DNA from 3 places in the Pseudomonas sp. HY13-MNA-CIBAN-0226 genome. Region 2 is predicted to be linked to each of the others. Evidence: riboswitches for the same ligand, from Rfam matches in the RefSeq annotation. Region 2 holds a riboswitch; each other region holds the start of a gene.
The links. A riboswitch is a leader RNA that binds a small molecule or an ion and turns the genes downstream of it on or off. The one in region 2 is predicted to bind cobalamin.
Positions count from the first base shown of each region.

Region 1: linked by a shared signal. The riboswitch ahead of cobO (cob(I)yrinic acid a,c-diamide adenosyltransferase) and the one ahead of AAEZ05_RS06560 (CbtB domain-containing protein) in region 2 are both predicted to bind cobalamin.
Region 3: linked by a shared signal. The riboswitch ahead of AAEZ05_RS21590 (ABC transporter substrate-binding protein) and the one ahead of AAEZ05_RS06560 (CbtB domain-containing protein) in region 2 are both predicted to bind cobalamin.

Region 1 covers NZ_JBEOPS010000031.1:27,118-34,476, forward strand. Annotated here, with positions in the region: gene cbiB (adenosylcobinamide-phosphate synthase CbiB) at 1-483, opposite strand, end outside; gene bluB (5,6-dimethylbenzimidazole synthase) at 480-1,130, opposite strand; gene AAEZ05_RS26445 (cobyrinic acid a,c-diamide synthase CobB) at 1,127-2,455, opposite strand; gene cobO (cob(I)yrinic acid a,c-diamide adenosyltransferase) at 2,452-3,063, opposite strand; cobalamin riboswitch at 3,145-3,379, opposite strand; gene AAEZ05_RS26455 (PQQ-dependent sugar dehydrogenase) at 3,509-4,822, shown strand; gene AAEZ05_RS26460 (C40 family peptidase) at 4,863-5,405, opposite strand; gene AAEZ05_RS26465 (C40 family peptidase) at 5,571-6,212, opposite strand; gene hda (DnaA regulatory inactivator Hda) at 6,426-7,130, opposite strand; gene AAEZ05_RS26475 (AI-2E family transporter) at 7,359-7,359, opposite strand, start outside.
Region 2 covers NZ_JBEOPS010000004.1:253,149-260,507, forward strand. Annotated here, with positions in the region: gene cobN (cobaltochelatase subunit CobN) at 1-2,886, opposite strand, end outside; gene cobW (cobalamin biosynthesis protein CobW) at 2,890-3,951, opposite strand; cobalamin riboswitch at 4,052-4,265, opposite strand; cobalamin riboswitch at 4,458-4,686, shown strand; gene AAEZ05_RS06560 (CbtB domain-containing protein) at 4,806-4,997, shown strand; gene AAEZ05_RS06565 (CbtA family protein) at 5,009-5,716, shown strand; gene AAEZ05_RS06570 (cobalamin biosynthesis protein) at 5,713-6,126, shown strand; gene cobM (precorrin-4 C(11)-methyltransferase) at 6,207-6,959, shown strand; gene nfuA (Fe-S biogenesis protein NfuA) at 7,036-7,359, opposite strand, start outside.
Region 3 covers NZ_JBEOPS010000020.1:123,345-130,703, forward strand. Annotated here, with positions in the region: gene AAEZ05_RS21570 (creatininase) at 114-887, shown strand; gene gabP (GABA permease) at 979-2,367, shown strand; gene cahR (transcriptional regulator CahA) at 2,475-3,452, shown strand; gene AAEZ05_RS21585 (VOC family protein) at 3,483-3,884, opposite strand; cobalamin riboswitch at 4,071-4,265, shown strand; gene AAEZ05_RS21590 (ABC transporter substrate-binding protein) at 4,410-5,423, shown strand; gene AAEZ05_RS21595 (FecCD family ABC transporter permease) at 5,420-6,436, shown strand; gene AAEZ05_RS21600 (ABC transporter ATP-binding protein) at 6,433-7,218, shown strand; gene AAEZ05_RS30845 (nitrilase-related carbon-nitrogen hydrolase) at 7,112-7,359, opposite strand, start outside.

The sequences.
Region 1 (7,359 bases), on a different contig from region 2:
CGGCGCGCCAGCGACGACAAACCAGAACAGGGCGGCAAATACCGCGTCGCTACCGTTCTCCAGAACGGATTCGGTGGCCGCGCGGGCGACTTCGGTTTTATCCAGCTCGCTGGTCTGGCGGCTGACCAGGTAACCGACGCGAGTGCGCGCTTCATCCAGGTCATCGCTGCGCAGGGCCCTGGCCACCGGCTCGACGTGCTCGCCAAGGCTGCGCATGCCCAGTGCGCAATAGAGTGCCAGGATCTCGACGATCCAACCCACCAATGGCGCCCAGGACAACGCGGTCGCCAGTAAGGTCAGCGGCACTACGGCGAGTACCCAGGCCGTCACGCCATGGCTGCGCCAGCCTCTACCACCACTGTTGAAGCGCTGCTCGATGCGATCGGCAAAGCGCCCGAACGCCACCAGCGGATGCCAGCGCCTGGGCTCGCCTAGCAGCGCATCCAGCCCCACGGCAGCGACGGTCAACAACGCCACACTCATTGACTCTCTCCCCAGACATTTTCATACAGCAATTCACCCAGCGGCCGCGACTGCGCCCAGCCTTCGAGGACCAGCATCGGCGCCGGATAAAATTCCTGCACCGGCCCCAGGCACAACACCGCCATCGGTTTTGCTCCCGGCGGCATGCCCAGCAGATCGGCCAGGGCTTGCGGCTCGAATAGCGAAACCCAGCCCATGCCCAGCCCTTCGGCACGGGACGCCAGCCACAGGTTCTGGATGGCGCAGGACAACGAGGCGATGTCCATTTCCGGCAAGGTGCGCCGGCCGAAGATGTGGCGTTCGCGATCATCCATCAGCGCGGCGACCAGCACTTCGGCGCAGTCGTTGATGCCTTCGACTTTGAGCTTCATGAATTCGTCAGTGCGCTCGCCCAGGGCTTCGGCGGTACGGATCCGCTCTTCTTCCACCAGGCCCTGGATTTGAGCGCGCACAGTGCGATCGCTGATGCGCAGGAACCGCCAAGGCTGCATCAGGCCGACACTGGGGGCCTGGTGCGCGGCTTCGAGCAGGCGCCGCAGCAGCTCGGGCTCGACAGTGCCACCGCTGAAGTGGCGCATGTCGCGGCGTTCGGCGATGGCACGGTAGACCGCGTCGCGTTCGGCCTGACTGAATGTGGCGTCGGTCATGGCCTTTTCGCGAGCAAGGCGCCCTCTCGGTCAGGCAAAAACAGTGCAGCCACCGCCACCGGATTCGACGGAAAATAAAAGTGCACATAAGAAGCCGTCATCCGCCCCTGACGATAAACCGCCTCCGCCCCACGTCCGCCATTCGGGCTCAGCCCACGGGCAATCGGTGCCAGCTCGGTGCTGGTCAGCGAGTGATGGTAGGTATGCCCACGTAACGCGCCCTCAGGCAGTTCCACCACCTGCAAGGCCAATGCAGCCAGGCGCTTTTGCATGACCGCATCTCCGGCCAGCAACCCCACCAGTTCGGCACGCGTGCCGTCGACGTCGGTCAACGAATCGAGCAGATAAAGCATCCCGCCGCACTCGGCCAGCAACGGTTTGCCCGCGCCATGGTGCGCGCGGATCGCCGCCAGCATCGAGGTATTGCCTGCCAACGCCGCATGGTGCAATTCCGGGTAACCGCCTGGCAGGTAAAGGCTGTCCGCCTCGGGCAAACTGGCATCACGAATAGGCGAGAAAAACCGCAACTCGGCGCCCATCGCCCGCAACAGGTCCAGGCTCGCACCGTAGGTAAATGCGAAGGCCTCATCACGGGCCACGGCGATACGTACGCCCGCGAGCAAGGGTTCGGCAACAACCAGATCAGGCGCGGCAAATTCCACCGCCGGGGGCAACGCTACCTCGCAACTGCTGGCCAAGGCGTTCGCCGCGGCATCCAGACGCAGGTCGAGGTCGTTCAATTCGCTGGCCTGCACCAGGCCGAGGTGACGACTGGGCAGCTCGATCCCGGTCTCCCGGGACAACGCGCCATACCAGCGCAACCCCTCAGTCAGGCTTCCTTCAAGCAACTGCGCATGGCGCAAGGTGCCCACGCGATTGGCCAGCACCCCGGCAAACGGCAAATCCGCCTGATAGCGCGCCAGCCCCAGAGCCAGGGCGCCAAAGGTCTGCGCCATGGCGGTGCCGTCGATCACCGCCAGCACCGGCACGCCAAAATGCCGCGCAAGGTCGGCACTGGAAGGCGTGCCGTCGAACAGCCCCATGACCCCTTCGATCAGGATCAGGTCCGCCTCGCCAGCGGCCTCCCACAAGAGGCGTCGACTGTCCTGCTCGCCGACCATCCACATGTCCAGTTGATAGACCGGCGCACCGCTGGCGCGCTCAAGGATCATCGGGTCGAGAAAGTCCGGGCCGCACTTGAACACGCGCACCTTGCGTCCCTGGTTGCGATGCAACCTGGCCAGCGCAGCGGTCACGGTGGTCTTGCCCTGACCGGAAGCCGGCGCTGCAATCAATACCGCCGGGCAACAGCGAGGCTGACTCACAATTCGACGCCTTTTTGCGCCTTGATCCCGGCCTGGAACGCGTGCTTGACCACGCCCATCTCGGTCACGGTGTCGGCCAGTTCAATCATCTCCGGCTTGGCACCGCGACCGGTCACCACCACGTGCTGCATGGGCGGACGAGCCTGCAAGTCACTGAGCACCTGATCGAGATCGAGATAACCGTGCTTGAGCGCGATGTTCAATTCATCCAGTACCACCAGGCCGATCGAGGGGTCACGCAGCAGTTCACGGGACACTGCCCACGCCGCTTCGGCGGCGGCGATATCGCGCTGGCGATCCTGGGTTTCCCAGGTGAAGCCTTCGCCCATCACATGAAACCGCACCTGCTCCGGGAAGCGTCGGAAAAACAACTCTTCGCCGGTGCTGTTGCGGCCCTTGATGAACTGCACCACACCGCACTGCATGCCATGGCCCATGGATCGCGCGAGCATGCCGAATGCCGAGCTGCTTTTGCCCTTGCCATTGCCGGTGAGCACCAGCAGCAAGCCGCATTCATTCGGCGAGTTGGCGATGCGTTCGTCGATCACGGCTTTTTTGCGCAACATGCGCGCCAGGTGACGTTCGTCACGATCGGGGGTATCAGTCATGGGGAAGCTCTCCGTTGGGGCTGGATAACGGCGGGCAGGCACAAGAATAGACGGCAAGAAGCCTGGCATCGCCCACCGTGATGCCGCTGGATGGATCAGGCCGGTCTCCGGGCTCATGAGCGGCTGATAGCCTGACTGCGCGCCTTCCCATCTCGATTGCTCGACACAGTGGCACAAGGCGCAGTCTTCACTCATTTACCGTTGCGGGGGCAGCGCCGGGATCATGATCAGTCTTTGCTCGAAAGCGACCACTCACCGGCTTCCCTGTTTCACCCTGTCGACGACGTCACAGGGCACCTGAAACAAGCCGCGAAGGTTAGAGGGTTGGGGGTGGAGCGTCAATTAAAGTCCGGCCTGCGGTGCTGAATTGATTTACCCCCGTTGAACCATCGCGCATTTGCGCTTCTCTACTAAACAGGTCAATGCATTCATAGGGAAGGTCAGCATGCGCAAGCCCCAGCTCGTTTTCGTCATCGCCCTCGCCGGAGGACTCGCCGCTTGCGGTGAAACTTCCAGCCTGCAAGTCTCTGACGGCACCGGTCCGTCACCCAAATTGCCAGAACCGAACAAGACCCTGATACCGACGGTGAACATCGCCCCGGCCATCGGCTGGCCGGACGGTACCAAGCCGACCGCTGCCGCCGGCACCCAGGTGGCCGCTTTCGCCGAAAGCCTCGACCACCCGCGCTGGCTGTATGTGCTGCCCAACGGTGATGTGCTGGTGGCTGAAACCAACGCCCCGCCAAAACCCGAGGATGGCAAAGGCATCAAGGGCTGGGTCATGAAAAAAGTCATGGGCCGCGCCGGTGCGGGCGTGCCCAGCCCGAACCGCATCACGCTGCTGCGGGACAAGGACCATGACGGCGTCGCCGAGACCCGCACGGTGTTTCTGGAGAATCTCAACTCGCCGTTTGGCATGACCCTGGTGGGCAACGACTTGTATGTCGCGGACACCGATCGGTTGCTGCGCTTCAACTATGAAAGCGGCGATACGACGATCAAGTCTCAGCCAATCAAGGTGGTCGACCTGCCGGGCGGTACGCTGAATCACCACTGGACCAAAAACGTCATTGCCAGCAAGGACGGCAGCAAGCTGTACGTCACGGTAGGATCGAACAGCAACGTCGCGGAAAACGGCATGGACCAGGAAGAAGGCCGCGCAGCTATCTGGGAAGTGGATCGTGCCACCGGCAATCACCGCATCTTCGCCTCCGGCCTGCGCAACCCGAACGGCATGGCCTGGGAACCCCAGACCGGCGCCCTGTGGACCGCTGTCAACGAACGTGACGAAATCGGCAGCGACCTGGTGCCGGACTACATCACATCGGTCAAGGACGGGGCGTTTTACGGCTGGCCTTACAGCTACTACGGCCAGCACGTGGATGTGCGCGTCGAGCCCCAGAATCCGGACCTGGTCGCCAAGGCCATTGCCCCTGATTACGCGGTCGGCCCCCATACCGCCTCTCTCGGCCTGACCTTCGCCGAAGGCAATACCTTGCCAGCGCAGTTCAAGGAAGGCGTTTTCATTGGCCAGCACGGTTCGTGGAACCGCAAACCGCACAGCGGCTACAAAGTGATCTTCGTGCCGTTCAACGCCGGCAAACCGACCGGGCAACCGATCGATGTGCTGAGCGGTTTCCTCAACGACGAGGAAAAAGCCATGGGCCGGCCGGTGGGTGTGGTGATCGATCAGCAGGGGGATTTGCTGGTGGCAGATGATGTAGGGAACAAGGTGTGGCGGGTATCGGCTACTCAGTAACGCTGCACGCCGAAACCTGTAGGGGCCGGCTTGCCGGCTCCTACGGATTGCGTGCCAGATGTTCCGGCTGCAACACGCGCTTGGCACTCAGATACGCTTTTTGCCAATAGGCCTTGGACAGGCTGTCCAGCTTGACCGTCCCACCCGTGGCAGGCGCATGCACAAAGCGCCCTTCGCCGACATAAATCCCGGCATGACTGACCTGGGAACCGCCATTGGTGGCGAAGAAAATCAGGTCGCCCGTCTGCAACCCTTCCTTGCCCACACTGGCCGCCTGCATCCCGATCATCTCGCGGGTCGTGCGCGGCAGCGTGATACCGGCGACATCGCGGTACACATAGCCGATCAGCCCACTGCAATCAAAACCGGCGTCTGGCGTATTGCCGCCCCAGCGGTAAGGCGTACCCACCAGACCCAGGGCGCGAAACAACACGTCTTCGGCTTCAGGGGAAAAGGGTTGGGCAGGACCAAAAACCAGGGGGGCGCGAATCACCGGTGCCGGAGCTGGCGGCGGAGTGCGGCTGGCACAGGCGCTGAGCAGCGCTGCGGCGATCAAGAGTACAAGGCGGGCCGACGTCTTCATATACAGAACACCCTGATCTGGCTGCGGCTGTTTCCACCGGAAGGGCAGAAAAGAAAACCGCCGGCGCAGTGCGCAGGCGGTCAGCCATCAATAATAGATCAGGATTCTAGACGCTATACAGCAAACTTCAAGTAAGACTTTAAGTTCACCTTACAAACTGTAGGTTTACTTGCGAGCAGTGACGATGGTCGGCGCCATCGCGAGTGCTCGCTTGGCCTCAATGAAGGTCTTGCTCCAGTAGCTGTCACCCAGGCTATCGACCCGGACACCACCGCTACGGCGGCTGCTGGAGTGGATGAACTGGTCATCACCCAGGTAGATGCCGGCATGGCTGACACGACCGCGACGCCCATTGGTCGCGAAGAACAGCAGGTCACCCGGCTTGAGGTTGCTGCGAGAAACCAGCGGGGCATCCACGTTGATCATTTCCCGAGTCGAGCGCGGCAGGTTCATGCCGGCCTCTTCACGGAACAGGTAGCCGATGAAACCGCTGCAGTCGAAACCGGCTTCAGAAGTACCACCAAAACGGTAACGGGTACCGATCAGGGACATGCCGCGTTCAAGGATGCTGTCTGCCAGAACCGGCAGTTGGTACGACTTGCCATCAGCGAAGCTGACGAGTTGTTTATCGGTAGCCGACTCTTCCTGGAATGGAGTTTCCAGATAACGAACGGAAGAGGATTGGGCGGTAACAGAAGATTTAACCGGTTGCTGGGGCGCTGGCTCGGAGACGGGAGAGTGAGCGGCGCAACCGAACAACAGGGTGACGAGTGCGAGAGGCACGAGGGGTGCGAAGCGATTTAGCATGGGCACGACCGTGGCTGATAGTTGTAAAGAAGCCGAGACTATGCCCGCTATCATCCTCATTTGCAAATTCAATCGAACTTTATGTGACTTTTCGGTTTCGCGATTTCATCTAAGCGCTAATGCCCTATTTAGACACTCGCGCGGCCTGCACCCAGCAGGAGAGCGGATATTCTCGCGCCTGAGAACCAGCAAAAAGCCAGCAGGGCCTGGGTTTTACCAGCCCAGGGTTTCTTTCAGAAACGGAATGGTGAGCTTGCGCTGTGCTTGCAGGGACGCCTGATCGAGCTGCTCCAGCAATTCGAACAGGGCACTCATGCTGCGCGTGCCGCGGGTCAGGATGAAGTGCCCTACTTCATCGGTCAGGTGCAGGCCGCGACGGGAAGCGCGCAATTGCAGAGCGCGCAATTTGTCTTCGTCGGACAGCGGACGCATCTGGAATATCAGGGCCAGGGTCAAGCGTGACTTGAGGTCCGCCAGCTTCACCGGCAGTTCCCGGGGCGAAGTCGATGCGGCTATCAACAGACGCCGACCACTGTCGCGCAGGCGATTGAACAGATGGAACAGCGCCTCTTCCCAATCCGCGCGCCCGGCCACCGCCTGCAGATCATCGAGGCAGACCAATTCGTATTGTTCGAGGTTGTCGAGAATTTCGATGCCGCGATCCAGCAGCTCGGCCAGTGGCAGATACACCGCTGGCTCGCCCATCTGTTCGAAGCGCAGACAGGCGGCCTGCAGCAGGTGCGTGCGCCCCACGCCGTCCTTGCCCCACAGGTAAATCAGGCTTTCCGTCCAGCCGGCGTCGGCTTCGCAGAGTCGCTCGACATAGCCGAGTGCAGCGGCATTGGCGCCTGGGTAATAATTGATAAAGGTAGCGTCATCACGCAGACGCACACCTAGGGGCAGCTGAATCGGTTTCATGCTGACTGAACAGTTCCGACGGAACCGTTAGTGGCCTCTGTGTAAAGTTTGCGAAGTTTATACCCGTGAGGCTGACCGCACAATGCGACAGACCACAAGCAAAATCAAGGGTTTGCGTTAGCTTGCCGGTTTGGTGACAGATTCTCTGACGGTGTGGGCGCCTGCAGCAAGCGTGAAACACACCGCCCGGTACGGGACCGGGCGGCAGTCAGGCCTCAATGCCGCCCGC
Region 2 (7,359 bases):
CAGGCTCACTGGCAAAATTTCAAAGTCGTCAACCCGCTGACTGCCGGTGGCCCACACCGGCCGCACGCCCATCAAGGCCATCGCCTGGGCGATATCGTCGCCACCGGTGCGCATGGTCGCGGTGCCCCAAACCGACAGGCCGATCTGGCGCAGGTGATCGCCGTGGTCTTGCAGATGGCGTTCAAGGATCAGGTTGGCCGACTGGAAGCCGATGCGCCAGGCGGTGGTGGTCGGCAGGTTGCGTACGTCCACCGAATAGAAGTTGCGGCCCGTGGGCAGCACGTCCAGTCGTCCCCGGCTGGGTGCACCGCTTGGGCCGGCAGGGACGAAGCGGCCGTTCAACGCATCGAGCAGACCGCGCATCTCTGCCGGGCCGCAAGCGTCCAGGCGGGGGGCGACGGCTTCGCGCAGGTGGTCGAGGATGGCCGACACTTGCGCCCAGTTCTCACCTTGCGGGAGCGAATACGGTGTGTCAGGCAAATCAAGTTTGGCTGACACTGCGCTCCCACAGGTGGTTTGCTCGATCAGTTGCGTGGCGAACAGTTCCAGGCGTTCGCGGGTGTCGCCCGCCGTGCGCCATGTATCATCATTGATGGATTGCAGTTCAATGGGACGCGGCCCGGTCCACGGCTCGGCCAATGCACAGTCCAGCGGATCAAAGCCCAATTCGAACGCCTTCGCCAGCGCCCGCAGCACGCTCGACTGGGCACCGCGTCCATCGCCACGAGGAATACGCAGCAACGCCAGCAAGGTGTCGATGCGCAGCCGACCGCTCGGCGACTCGCCGAAGATGTGCAGGCCGTCGCGGATCTGCGACTCCTTCAGATCACACAGATAAGTGTCCAGGCGCGGCAGCCAGATGGCCGCGTCGGCATCACTGTCCAGCTGTTCGTCCAGCTGCAGCTCTCGGTCGATATGGCTGTCGCGCACCAGTTGCAGGATGTCGCGCTGCAGCTCCCGCGCCCGACGGGGGTCGAGCAGCTGCGCATCGTAGTACTCGTCGGCGAGCAGCTCCAGGTTGCGCAGCGGGCCATAGGTTTCGGCGCGGGTCAGCGGCGGCATCAGGTGATCGATGATCACGGCCTGGGTGCGCCGCTTGGCTTGGGCGCCCTCGCCCGGGTCATTGACGATGAAGGGATAGATGTTCGGCAACGGCCCGAGCAGCGCATCCGGCCAGCAATGCTGCGACAGCCCGACACCCTTGCCCGGAAGCCATTCGAGGTTGCCATGCTTGCCGACGTGAATCACACCGTGGGCACCGTAGGTGTTGCGCAACCAGAAATAGAACGCGAGATAGCCGTGCGGCGGCACCAGGTCCGGGTCGTGGTACACCGCGCTAGGGTCAACCTGATACCCCCGAGCCGGTTGAATGCCGACAAAGGTCAGGCCAAAACGCAGGCCGGCGATCATCATCCGGCCGCTGCGGAACATCGGATCCTTTTCTGGCGCCCCCCAACGCTGCAGCACGGCCAGCCGGTTGGCCTCAGGCAGCGCGTTGAAACTCGCCAGGTAGTCATCCAGCCCGAGGCTTTGCTGGCATGGACGCTGATCAATAGTGTCGAGGTCGTTGCTGACGCCGCCGAGCAGTTGCTGGATCAGCGCGGTGCCGCTTTCCGGCAGTTGATCCGGCAGCGGATAACCTTCCTGGCGCAGCGCGCGCAGGATATTCAGCGCCGCCGCCGGCGTATCGAGCCCGACGCCATTGCCGATGCGACCATCGCGGGTCGGGTAGTTGGCCAGGATCAGCGCAATGCGTTTTTCGCGGTTGGGTACTCGGGCCAGATCGGTCCAACTCCGCGCCAGTTCAGCGACGAAATCCATTCGTTCGGGCTGCGCGCGGTAGCACACCACGTCCGACTGGCTGCGCTCGCTGCGCCACGCCAGGTCCTTGAAGCTGATCGGTCGGCTGATGATCCGCCCGTCCAGTTCCGGCAGCGCAATGTGCATGGCCAGGTCCCGCGGGCCGAGACCCTGGTCGCTGGCTTGCCAACCGGCCTCGTTATCCTGGGCGCAAATGGCCTGGATCACCGGAATATTGCGGCGAAACGGCCGGATATGCGGCGCTTCGGGACTCGACTGGGCAAAGCCGGTAGTGTTGAGAATTACCGAGGCGCTGACTTCGTCCAGCCAGTCCTCGACCACCGCCAGGCAGCCGGGTTCTTTCAGGCTGGCCACGGCAATCGGCAGCGGGTTCAACCCAGCCGCCTGCAGGCGCTGGCAGAAAATATCGATGAAGGCGGTATTGGCCGCCTGCAGGTGCGAGCGATAAAACAGCACGGCGGCCACGGGCTGCCCGGCCTGCCAGTCGGCTTGCCAATCGGCTAGTACAGCTGGGCTTCGCTGCGGATGGTAGATCGCCGTGCGCGGCAAAGCCTGCGGCTCCGCCCAGGGGTAGTCGCGTTCCAGCCAACGACTGGCCAGGCAGCGAAAGAAATCCAGGGCATTGCCCAGACCGCCCTGGCGTAGAAACTGCCAGAGCCGGTCGCGGTCTTCGGCGCCCACGGTACTGAGGTCGCTGAGTTCCGGGTCGGGACGGTCATCGCCTGGCACCAGAATCAGTTGCACGCCACGTTCGGACAATTGCACCAGGCGCTCGACGCCATAACGCCAATAGGCGATGCCGCCGTGCAGCGAGATCAGAATCACCTTGGCATGGCGTAGCACTTCATCGACATACAGGTCGACCGAGGCATGATTCTGCACCTGCATCGGGTTGGCCAGGCGCACGCTTGGATAGTCGTCGGGCAACTGTTGCGCGGCTTCGGCGAGCAACGCCAGGCTGGAGTCGCCGCTGCACAGGATCACCAGCTCAGCAGGGGTCTGTCCAAGATCGGCAATATTGTCATCCGAAACGAAACCGCCGGGCTGGGTCCTGAGCAGGTGCATGGCTTATACGCTGAGCGCGGCGCGCAGTTGTGCTTCGAGTTGGGCGGCGTCCAGCTCCTGGCCGATCAGCACCAGGCGGGTGGTGCGCGCTTCATCGGCGCCCCACTGACGGTCGAAATGCTTGTCGAAACGCGTGCCCACGCCTTGGATCAGCAGGCGCATCGGTTTGTTCGCAATAGCTGCGAAACCCTTGACCCGAAGGATGCCGTGCTTGACTACCAGTTGCGTCAGGGCGTCCAGCAGCAGGCTTTCATCCGCCTGGGGCAGTTCGATGGAGATCGAATCGAAGGCGTCGTGATCGTGATCGTCTTCACCTTCGTGGTGATGATCGTGATGGCTGTGACGGCTGTCGATGTGTTCTTCGGAACCGGCACCCAGGCCAATCAGCACGTCCAGGGGCACACGACCGCTACTGGCTTCGATGACCTTGACCGCCGGCGGCAGTTCCTCGGCGACTTCCAGGCGCACCCGGGCCAGGTCTTGCGGGCTGATCAGGTCGGCCTTGTTGAGGATGACCAGGTCGGCGCTGGCCAACTGGTCGGCGAACAGTTCGTGCAGTGGCGATTCGTGATCCAGGTTCGGGTCGAGTTTGCGCTGGGCGTCAACCTGGTCAGGGAACGCAGCAAAGGTGCCCGCCGCCACGGCCGGACTGTCGACCACGGTGATCACGGCGTCGACGGTGCAGGCGCTGCGGATTTCCGGCCACTGGAAGGCTTGCACCAGGGGCTTGGGCAGGGCCAGCCCGGAGGTTTCAATCAGGATGTGGTCGAGGTCGGCGCGACGGGCCACCAACTCGCGCATCACCGGGAAGAACTCTTCCTGGACGGTGCAGCACAGGCATCCGTTGGCCAGTTCATAGACGCGGCCGCTGGCTTCTTCTTCAGTGCAACCGATGGAGCACTGCTTGAGGATTTCGCCATCGATACCCAGTTCGCCAAATTCGTTGACGATGACCGCGATGCGCCGGCCCTGGGCGTTGTCGAGCATGTGCCGCAGCAAGGTGGTCTTGCCCGAGCCAAGGAAGCCGGTAACGATGGTGACGGGAAGTTTGGCCAGTGTTTTCATCGGATGCCCTTTGGCAAGGTGGCGGGCATACGGGACGACAATCGCTGCGACTGAAGCGCGCGCGGGAGAGTTCGCCACCGGATCACCCCGCCCGGTTGTAGTGAGAATCTGTATCGAGGCAGGTCTCCTGGCTGACGGCGTGCCGGGCATGCAGCCTGGCATTCGCTGCGCCTTCCCGCGAACCCGTTGTACAGGGCTTGCAGTGGCGTGGCAGCGAACATCACCGTTCACAGTTGCGGGGGCAGCCGCGGCATTGACCGCGTTCCCTTCTTAGCTTCGGCCAACGCCGAAGAACCTCGAAAGCGCAAGGCTACGCATGGTATCGGGGCGGGTCAATGCTCCTGCGGTAAACGCTATCCCCTGCAGGAGCTGCCGAAGGTTGCGATCAGTTGATTGTGTCTGTCAAACAGCCAGATCAAAAGATCGCAGCCTCCGGCAGCTCCTACCGGGGCCGACCCCCAATTGAGAACCTCTGCCAATTGACGCCAAACCCCGCCTCATGCTCTCCTACGCAACTTGTTACGGGTGCCCTTCACAGGGTGAAACGGGAAACCGGTGAATCATGTGCTTTACTAGAAGCTCATGTCAGTCCGGTGCTGCCCCCGCAACGGTAAGCGAGCGAAGAGTCAGATCCACTGTGCCAGCAGTACGGCATGGGAAGGCGACTCTTGCAGGTACAGGCGCAAGCCCGCACCCCTCGCGAGCCCGGAGACCGGCCCGCAACGCATGGCGAACATCAGGTTCGCTGACCAACAAACCCGCGGTGGGCGGGCGCTGTTTGAGCTTCGGCGTGCCCGTTCGCAGGAGTTTTCCATGCGCTCCATAACCCCGCTGACAGACCAGAGGGAAGCGCCATGTCGACCATCAGCACCACCGGTAGCCGTACCACCAGCAGTACCACGACCCTGACCCAACGCCTGACCGCCGCTGTTTTCGCGTCGATCCTGGGCGCCGGCCTGGTGTATTTCGCCGGTTTCTCGCACATTGAGGCGGTGCACAACGCGGCGCACGATACCCGTCACAGCTCCGCGTTCCCGTGCCACTGAGACCTGCCCAGATGATCAAGCGTATCGCGCAAACCGCAGGTTTTACCGGGTTGCTGGCCGCCCTGCTGCTGACCCTGCTGCAAAGCCTCTGGGTCTCTCCGCTGATTCTGCAGGCGGAAACCTACGAACAATCCGAACCTGCCACGGTTCAAATCCACGAACACGCAGCCGGCGCTACCGCAGCGCACAGCCACGACGCTGAAGCCTGGGAACCGGAAAACGGTTGGCAGCGCCTGCTGTCGACCACTGGCGGCAACCTGGTAGTCGCCGTGGGTTTCGCGCTGATGCTGGCCGGCCTCTACACCCTGCGCGCGCCAACTCGCACGTCCCAGGGCCTGCTCTGGGGCCTGGCCGGCTACGCGACCTTCGTCCTGGCGCCAACCCTCGGCCTGCCCCCTGAATTGCCGGGCACTGCAGCGGCGGACCTGACTCAACGGCAGATCTGGTGGATGGGTACAGCCGCTTCCACAGCGGTCGGTATTGCGTTGATCGTCTTCAGCCGTCACTGGCTGATGAAGGTCCTTGGCGTGGCGATCCTGGCCGTGCCACACGTGATCGGAGCACCACAACCCCAGGTGCATTCGATGCTCGCGCCAGAGGCATTGGAAACCCAGTTCAAGATTGCCTCACAGTTGACCAACGTGGCGTTCTGGCTGGCACTGGGCCTGATCAGCGCCTGGCTGTTCCGGCGCAAAAATCCTGATCAATACCCGGCATGACCCAAGCTGGCAAAGTGCCGACGCTGGTCGTCGGCCTTGGCTGCCAGCGTGGCTGCCCTCTCAGCACGCTGCGGGCGCTGCTGGACCAGGCGCTGCAGGCCCACTCTATCGAGCTCGAGCAGATCAGTGCCCTGGCGAGCATTGACCTCAAGCGAGAAGAGCCAGGCCTGATTGAGCTCGGCGTCCAGCTTGGGCTTGAGGTGCAGTTTTTCAGCAGTGAGGCACTGGCCAGGTATCAGGGCCAGCTCAGCCATCACTCGGACATCGCTTTCGAACGTACCGGCTGCTATGGAATCGCTGAAAGCGCTGCCCTCGCCCTGGCCGAACAGTTAGCCCGCACCCCGGCAATACTCTTGATTTCACGACAAAAATACGCCCAGGCCACCCTCGCATTGGCCCGCGCCGTTTAGAATCCCCGATAATCCCATGCCTGATCATGAGCAATCTTCATCTGAAGCCTGCCCATGTCGCTTTTTCACAGGATACGACGATGACCGTTTACTTCATCGGCGCCGGCCCCGGCGACCCGGAACTGATCACCGTCAAAGGCCAGCGCCTGATTCGCAGCTGCGCCGTCATCATTTACGCCGGCTCGCTGGTGCCCGCCGCCGTGCTCGAAGGCCATCATGCTGAACAGGTGGTCAACAGTGCCGAATTGCACCTGGAACAGATCATCGAACTGATCAAGGCTGCCCACGCCAAGGGCCAGGATGTGGCGCGGGTGCATTCCGGCGATCCGAGCCTGTATGGCGCCATCGGCGAGCAGATTCGCCACCTGCGCGAGCTGGGTATCCCTTTTGAGATCATTCCCGGGGTGACGGCCACGGCAGCCTGTGCCGCGCTGTTGGGTGCTGAATTGACCCTGCCGGACGTTTCCCAGAGCGTGATACTGACCCGCTACGCCGACAAGACGGCGATGCCGGCCGGTGAAGAACTGGCCAGCCTGGCACAACATGGCGCGACCATGGCGATCCATCTGGGGGTCAGCCACCTGCACAAGATCGTCCTCGAATTAACCCCGCATTACGGTGCCGATTGCCCGATCGCGGTGATTCACCGGGCGAGCTGGCCGGACCAGGATTGGGTGGTGGGGACTTTGGCAGATATTGCCGGGAAGGTGGAAGCCAAGGGTTTCCGGCGTACAGCGCTGATTCTGGTGGGTCGGGTGTTGGGCAGTGATCAGTTCAGCGAGTCTTCGCTGTATCGTGCGGGGCATGCGCATCTGTACAGGCCCCAAGAATAGAAGATCTTTTGGCTTCAGGCATAAAAAAACGGCACTCACGGGTGCCGTTTTTTTGCTTGCGCAGCGAACACCTTACTTAGTAGTAGGCGTTTTCTTTCTGCGTATGGTCAGTCACATCGCGCACGCCCTTGAGCTCCGGCACACGCTCGAGCAAGGTGCGCTCGATGCCTTCGCGCAAGGTCACGTCTGCCTGGCCGCAGCCCTGGCAACCGCCACCAAACTTGAGGACGGCGATGCCGTCGTCGACTACATCGATCAGGCTGACCTGGCCGCCGTGGCTGGCGAGGCCCGGGTTGATCTCGGTTTGCAGGTAGTAGTTGATGCGCTCGTTGATCGGGCTGTCGGCGTTGACCATTGGCACCTTGGCGTTGGGTGCCTTGATGGTCAACTGGCCACCCAT
Region 3 (7,359 bases), on a different contig from region 2:
TGCCAACTACGGGTCGGATTTGGACAAATCGGCCACCTGCCAATCTGATCGAATCGTTCTACCCGCCACGGCCTGAAAATGACCTCTGGGTCAATTACTTAGATGGTGTACAGATGAACAACAGCGTCGTCATTGGAGAACTCACCTGGCCGGAATACGCGGCAAAAGTCGCGACCGGATGCCCGATCTTCCTGCCGGTGGGCGCTCTGGAGCAGCACGGACACCACATGTGCATGGAGGTCGATGTCCTGCTGCCCACCGCGATCTGCAAGGCGGTGGCGCATAACGTCAGTGGCCTGGTGTTGCCCGCACTGGCGTACGGCTACAAGTCCCAGCAGAAATCCGGCGGTGGCAATCACTTTCCTGGCACCACCAGCCTCGATGGCGCCACCCTCACCCACACCGTGCAGGACATCATTCGCGAGCTGGCACGCCACGGAGCGCGCAAGCTCGTGCTGATGAATGGACATTTTGAAAACTCGATGTTCATCGTCGAGGGCATCGACCTGGCGCTGCGCGAACTGCGCTATGGCGGCATCACCGACTTCAAGGTGGTGGTGCTGTCCTACTGGGATTTCGTCAACGATCCGGCCGTCATCGCCAAGCTGTATCCCGAGGGATTCCTCGGCTGGGATATCGAGCACGGCGGCGTCTTCGAAACTTCGCTGATGCTGGCCCTGCACCCGGACAAGGTCGATCTCGACCGGGCGGTGGATCATCCCCCCGCCACCTTCCCGCCCTACGACGTCTTCCCGATCATCCCTGAGCGCACGCCCGCATGCGGCACGCTGTCTTCGCCCAAAGGTTCCAGCCGCGAGAAAGGCGAGTTGATCCTCGACGTCTGCGTGTCCGGTATCAGCGCTGCGGTACGCGAAGCCTTTGCTTGAATGACTTGAACAGCGCACGGACGTGCCCGACCAGGTAACACTGCGGTTAACGCTTCACCCTCTCAAATACAACAAAAAAAGGGTAAGTCTCATGTCCAGTTCCTCAACTCTGGCGCCAGGCCTCAAGCAGCGTCACGTCACAATGTTGTCCATCGCCGGAGCCATTGGCGCCGGCCTGTTCATCGGCTCGGGCCACGCCATCGCGTCGGCCGGACCTGCGGCGATTCTGGCGTATATATTTTCCGGCACCCTGGTGGTGCTGGTCATGCGCATGCTCGGCGAAATGGCTGTGGCCTCGCCCGACACCGGGTCGTTTTCCACCTACGCCGAACGCGCCATGGGCCGTAGTGCCGGTTTCACCATCGGCTGGCTCTATTGGTGGTTCTGGGTGCTGGTGATTCCCATCGAAGCCATCGCTGCCGCCGCCATCCTCCACGCCTGGTTCCCGTCCATCCAGACTTGGGAGTTCGCCATAGCGGTCACCGGGCTGCTGACCCTGACCAACCTGTTCAGCGTGGCGCGCTACGGCGAGTTCGAATTCTGGTTCGCCATGCTTAAAGTCATCGCCGTGCTGGGGTTCATCGCCCTAGGTGCGCTGGCGCTGGTGGGTGGGCTGCCCGAGACCACCGTCAGTGGCGTGGCCCAGCTCAGCAAGGAGTTCGGCGGCTTTATGCCCAATGGCTGGACCGCCGTCATCGGCGCGATGCTCACCACGGTGTTCAGTTTCATGGGCACCGAGATTGTTACCATTGCCGCAGCCGAATCGCAGAACCCGTCGAAGCAGATCACCCGTGCGACCAACTCGGTCGTGTGGCGAATGGGGATTTTCTACATCGTCTCGGTGTTCCTGATCATCTCCATCGTTCCCTGGAATGACCCGATGCTGGTGACAGTGGGCTCGTATCAACGGGCGCTGGAGCTGATGAACATTCCCCACGCGAAGATGATCGTCGACATCGTGGTCCTGATTGCCGTCGCCAGCTGCCTGAACTCCGCCATCTATACCGCCTCGCGCATGGTCTACTCCCTGAGCAAACGGGGCGACGGCCCGCGCATCCTGCAAAAAACCTCAGGCTCCGGCGTACCCTACATCGCCGTGCTGGCCAGCACCGCAGTGGGCTTCCTGACCACGGCACTGAATTACTTTGCCCCCAACGAGGTGTTCGCTTTCCTGCTGGCCAGTTCCGGAGCCGTGGCCTTGCTGGTGTACCTGGCGATTGCCGTGTCGCAGCTGATATTGCGCCGCAAGATGAACGCCTCGGGACACCCGATCGTCTTCAAGATGTGGTTCTACCCGTGGCTCAGCTACCTGGTGATTTTGTGCATTCTGAGCATCCTGACCGTCATGCTGATTCTGCCGCAGCACCGCATGGAAGTGCTGGCGACCGGTGCGCTGACCCTGTCCATCGTGTGCATGGGCGCGATTTTCAACTCCAGGAAACGTCCTGCGCCAGCACCTGCTGAAACCCGCAACGCCTGAGGTCAAACAGCGTCAAGCTGCCCCCCGCTCACCTCTTTCCGGCCGCTTTCGCACCACGAAACTGGCCGGTTTTTTATTTGTACAAGCGCAGAACAAGAGGATGGTCCATGTCTGCCTACGAACAACGGCCAGTGAAAACCGTGGGTTTTCTGGTCATCCAGAACTTCACCACCATCGGCTTCGCCTCCGCCGTGGAAACCTTGCGCATGGCCAACATGGCCGCCCGCCAGCCGATGTACCGCACCCTGATCATCGCCGCCAGCCTGGAGCCGGTCACCGCCAGCAACGGCATGCGCATCCTGCCCGATTACTCGATCGAAGACGCACCGAAACTCGACATGTTGTTTGTGGTGGGCTCCAACCCGATCGTGTCCAATCACAGCAGCCGACCGTTGCTCGGCTGGCTGCGCAAACTGGCGCATCTGCAGGTGCCCTTGGGCGGCATCTGCACCGGCAGCCACTTGCTCGCCCGGGCTGACCTGCTCAAGGGTTACCGCTGCACGATCCACTGGGAGGACTACGAGGCGCTGAGCGAGCGCTTTCCCGGGATCGTCATTTCCAACCAGTTGTTCGAACTCGATCGCGACCGCTACACCTGCTCCGGCGGAGTGGCGGCCATGGACATGACGTTGCAGTTGATCGCTCGCGAACCTGGCGGGCGGGACATCGCCGCCCATGCCGCGGAACTGCTGTTGTGTGATCGCGCCCGAGGCGCCCAGGAACGCCAGCGCGTGCCGCTGCGGCAGAAGCTCGGCACCTCCCAGCCCAAGCTCAGCCAGATTGTGGCGATCATGGAAGCCAACATCGAGGAGCCGTTGGGGCTGGAAGAACTGGCGCGCTTGAACGAGGTGTCGGTGCGGCAACTGGAGCGACTGTTTCACAAACACCTCAAGCGCACACCCAGTCAGTACTACCTGGAACTGCGCCTGTCCCGGGCCCGGCAGTTGCTGCTGCGTAGCGAGGCGCAGGTCCGCGATGTCGCCCTGGCGTGCGGCTTCGTTTCACCGGCACATTTCTCCAAGTGCTACAGCCGCTATTTTGGTCTGTCGCCGATGGGGGAGCGCCGGCAGGTAGCGGTGCACTAGACGTCTTGTGTTGGCTGCACTGACGCCTTCTCACTCCAACCCATCCGCATGCACAAAGCACAATTTGTTGCCCTCCGGATCCCTGCAATAGGCGCCGAAATAATCCGGTGAGTAATGCGCGCGTATCCCGGGGGCGCCCTCATCCGTCGCGCCTGTGGCGATGGCCGCTGACCAGGCGGCCTGCACCTGCTCGCGCGAGCGGCAGGCAAAGCTGACCTGGGTGCCATTACCCCAGTTCGCCGGTAACCCGTTGTAGGGCAACTGGATGAAGAACTGTGGCCAGCTCTTGCCCGGATACTGCCAGCCCGAGCCCGGTGGGCCGCCATCGTTTTCGTCGGGCATGCGCTCCAGGCCCAGGGGTTGGAGGATCGTGTCGTAGAAGGTGGTCATGGCGGCGAGATCGCGGGCGCCTAGGATAATGTGGCTGAACATGGCTGGGCTCCTGGGGTGGAGTGGGCTGTTGCTGGATTGCTGGATTGCTGGATTGCTGGATTGCTGAGATTAGCGCAAAGGCAAGATCAAGAGATCGCAGCCTCGTTGCACTCGACAGCTCCTACGCAGCTCCTACGCAGCGCCTGCGGGAATCGGGCACGCGGGTTCCCCAAGGGCAGCCGGATCGACTACCATGCCGCCGCCGGTTTCCACATGGGATTAATAGGGAATCCGTGATGCTCGCGCAGCATCAAACGGAACTGCCCCCGCAACTGTAGGTGCTGAGCCTGCTCCACGACTGCCACTGGGATCGCTCCCGGGAAGGCCGGAGCCAGGTGATGACGCACCAGTCAGGAGACCTGCCGGCCAAGCAAATCACTAACCGGCGGGGTGTCCGGGAAGGACATCCTTGGCGCGCGGGTCATCTTGGTGACCAGCAGTGCACTGCATTTGCGGCAGCGTTCGATGATGTGTTTCCAGACCGTATTGCCCTGCTCCGTTTACGGTTCAACTGGAGATCGCCCCATGCTGCTGCCCCGCTTCGCCACCCTCTGCACGGGCCTGGGTCTTTGCGCCCTCGCCCAGGCGGCACCGACGCAATACCCCCTGACCGTGGAGAACTGCGGCAGCACGCTGACGTTCCAGCAGGCGCCGAGCCGAGCAGTAACCATCGGCCAGGCCGGCACGGAAATGCTCTATGCCATGGGATTGAGCAACCGGCTGGTGGGCACCTCGCTGTGGTTCAACGACGTGCTGGGCCGCTACAAGACCGAGAACGACAAGGTGCCGCGCCTGGCTGACAACGAGCCGAGCTTCGAGGCGGTGATTGGCAAGCGGCCACAGCTGGTGGCAGTGGAACTGGAGTGGATGGTCGGCCCGCAAGGCGCAGTCGGCACCCGCGAACAATTCCATGAGTTGCAGATTCCCACCTACCTGATGCCTTCCGACTGCGAAGCCAAGGACAACCTGGTGGGCGCCGACGGCACGCGGCTCGAAGCGTTTCGCATCGACAGCCTGTACAAGAGCGTCAGCCAGCTGGCGGCAATCTTCGATGTGCAGGAGCGTGGCGAGAAGTTGAACGCCGAGCTCAAGGCCAGCCTGGCGAAGTCCATTGCCATGGTGCAAAACAAGGACCTGAAGCACACCAGCGCGCTGTTCTGGTTCTCCAGCGCCAGCCTGGATATCGACCCCTATGTTGCCGGCCACAAGGGCATTCCCGATTTCATGCTCAACACCCTGGGCGTGCGCAACGTGGTGCAGTCCGACGAAGAATGGCCAACGGTGGGCTGGGAAACCATTGCCAAGGCCAACCCGACATTCCTGGTGATTGCCCGTATGGATCGGCGCCGCTTCCCGGCTGACGACCACGAAAAGAAACTGGCCTTCCTGCGCAGTGACCCGGTCACGCGCAACATGGACGCGGTGAAAAACAATCGCATCATCATCCTCGACGCCATGGCGATGCAGGCCAGCCTGCGGATGTTCGATGGCCTGGAAACACTGGCCACCGCCATCAACGGCTACGACTTGCCGAAATGACCGGGACGCTGATTCGCACGCTGCTGGCCTTCGTCACACTGCTGCTGGCGGTGATCGCCGGCGTGGCCATTGGTGAAACGCCGATCGAGCCGGGCGTGGTGTTCCAGGTATTGGCCAACAAATTGTGGGCAGCCGGTCATGTGCTCGACCCGATCGACGAAGGCATCGTCTGGAACTACCGCCTGACCCGGGCACTGGTGGCCGCGGCTTGCGGTGCAGGCCTGGCCACCTGTGGGGTGATCCTGCAATCACTGCTGCGCAATCCACTCGCCGATCCCTACCTGCTGGGTATCTCCGCCGGGGCTTCCACAGGGGCGGTTCTGGTAGCGTTGCTGGGGCTGGGCGCGGGGGCCATTTCGTTATCCGTCGGCGCTTTCGCCGGGGCTGTCGCAGCCTTCGTGCTGGTGATTTTGCTGGCGCGGGTCAGCGGATCGTCCAGCGGCACCGGGCAGATCATCCTGGCCGGCATTGCCGGCTCGCAACTGTTCAACGCGCTGACGGCGTTCCTGATCACCAAGTCCGCCAGTGCCGAACAGGCTCGCGGCATCCTGTTCTGGCTGCTGGGCAATCTCAGTGGCGTGCGCTGGCCGTCGGTGTGGTTATCGGTGCCCGTGGCCCTGCTTGGCCTGGCGGTGTGCCTGTGGCACCGGCGGGCGCTGGACGCGTTCACGTTCGGGGTCGATTCCGCAGCCTCCCTTGGTATCCCGGTGCGCCGGGTGCAGTTCATATTGGTGGGCAGCGCGGCGCTGGTGACGGCCGTAATGGTGTCGATCGTCGGCTCCATCGGTTTTGTCGGGCTGGTCATTCCCCATGCCGTGCGCCTGTTGCTGGGCACCCGTCACGCCCGCTTGCTGCCTGCCAGCGCGCTGGGTGGCGCGCTGTTCCTGATCGCGGCAGATGTGTTGTCGAGGACGTTGATCAAGGGCCAGGTGATTCCGGTCGGGGTCATCACCGCTCTGGTGGGCGCACCGGTGTTTGCGTTGATCCTGGTCGGGCGGAGGAATGCCCGATGAGCGGCGAAGCGTTGGTATTGAGCTGCGCCGGGCTGGGGTTCGATGTCCGCGAGGTGCAGTTGTTGCACGACATCGATCTGCACATTCAACGCGGGGAAACGCTGGGCATCGTCGGGCCCAATGGCTCTGGTAAATCGACCTTGCTCAAGTTGCTCGCCGGGGTACGCGAGCCGTCCCGGGGCGAAGTGTTCCTGGGCGGCACACGCCTGGGCAAGCTGCCGCGGCGAACGATTGCGCAAATCCTGGCGGTGGTTGAACAGCAGGCGACCACCGATGATGCCATCCGTGTGCTCGACGCCGTTGCCCTGGGGCGAACCCCCTGGCTGTCAGCGTTGCGCCCGTGGTCCCGGGAAGACGCACACATTGTCGAGCAGGCGTTGGTTGACGTCGATGCCGCGCACTTGAAAAACCGCACCTGGCGCAGCCTCTCCGGCGGGGAGCGCCAACGCGTGCATATCGCTCGCGCCCTGGCCCAGCGGCCGCAAATCCTGCTGCTGGATGAGCCCACCAATCACCTGGACATCCAGCATCAGCTGTCGATTTTGCAGGTGGTGCATGCCCTGCCCGTCACCACGGTGATCGCCCTGCACGATCTCAACCAGGCACTCACCTGTGACCGCCTGGCCGTGCTCGAACGCGGTCGACTGGTGGCGCTGGGCGCCCCCGTGGAAGTGCTCACGCCCAAGCGCCTGCAAGACACATTCGGCGTGCAGGCGCATTACCTGATTGATCCGTTTGACGGGGCGCAGATCCTGCGTTTTCGCGGTGCGCCTGGTCTGTGAATCGCGCCAGTGCGGCAATATTGGCGCGATCGAGAAACCCGGTGATCTGCGACTCGGGGAAAATCACGATATCGGTACCTGGCGCACAGGCCGCAACGGCATCCAGGGTGCGCTGCAGGTTGTAGGCGACATCGCCATCGC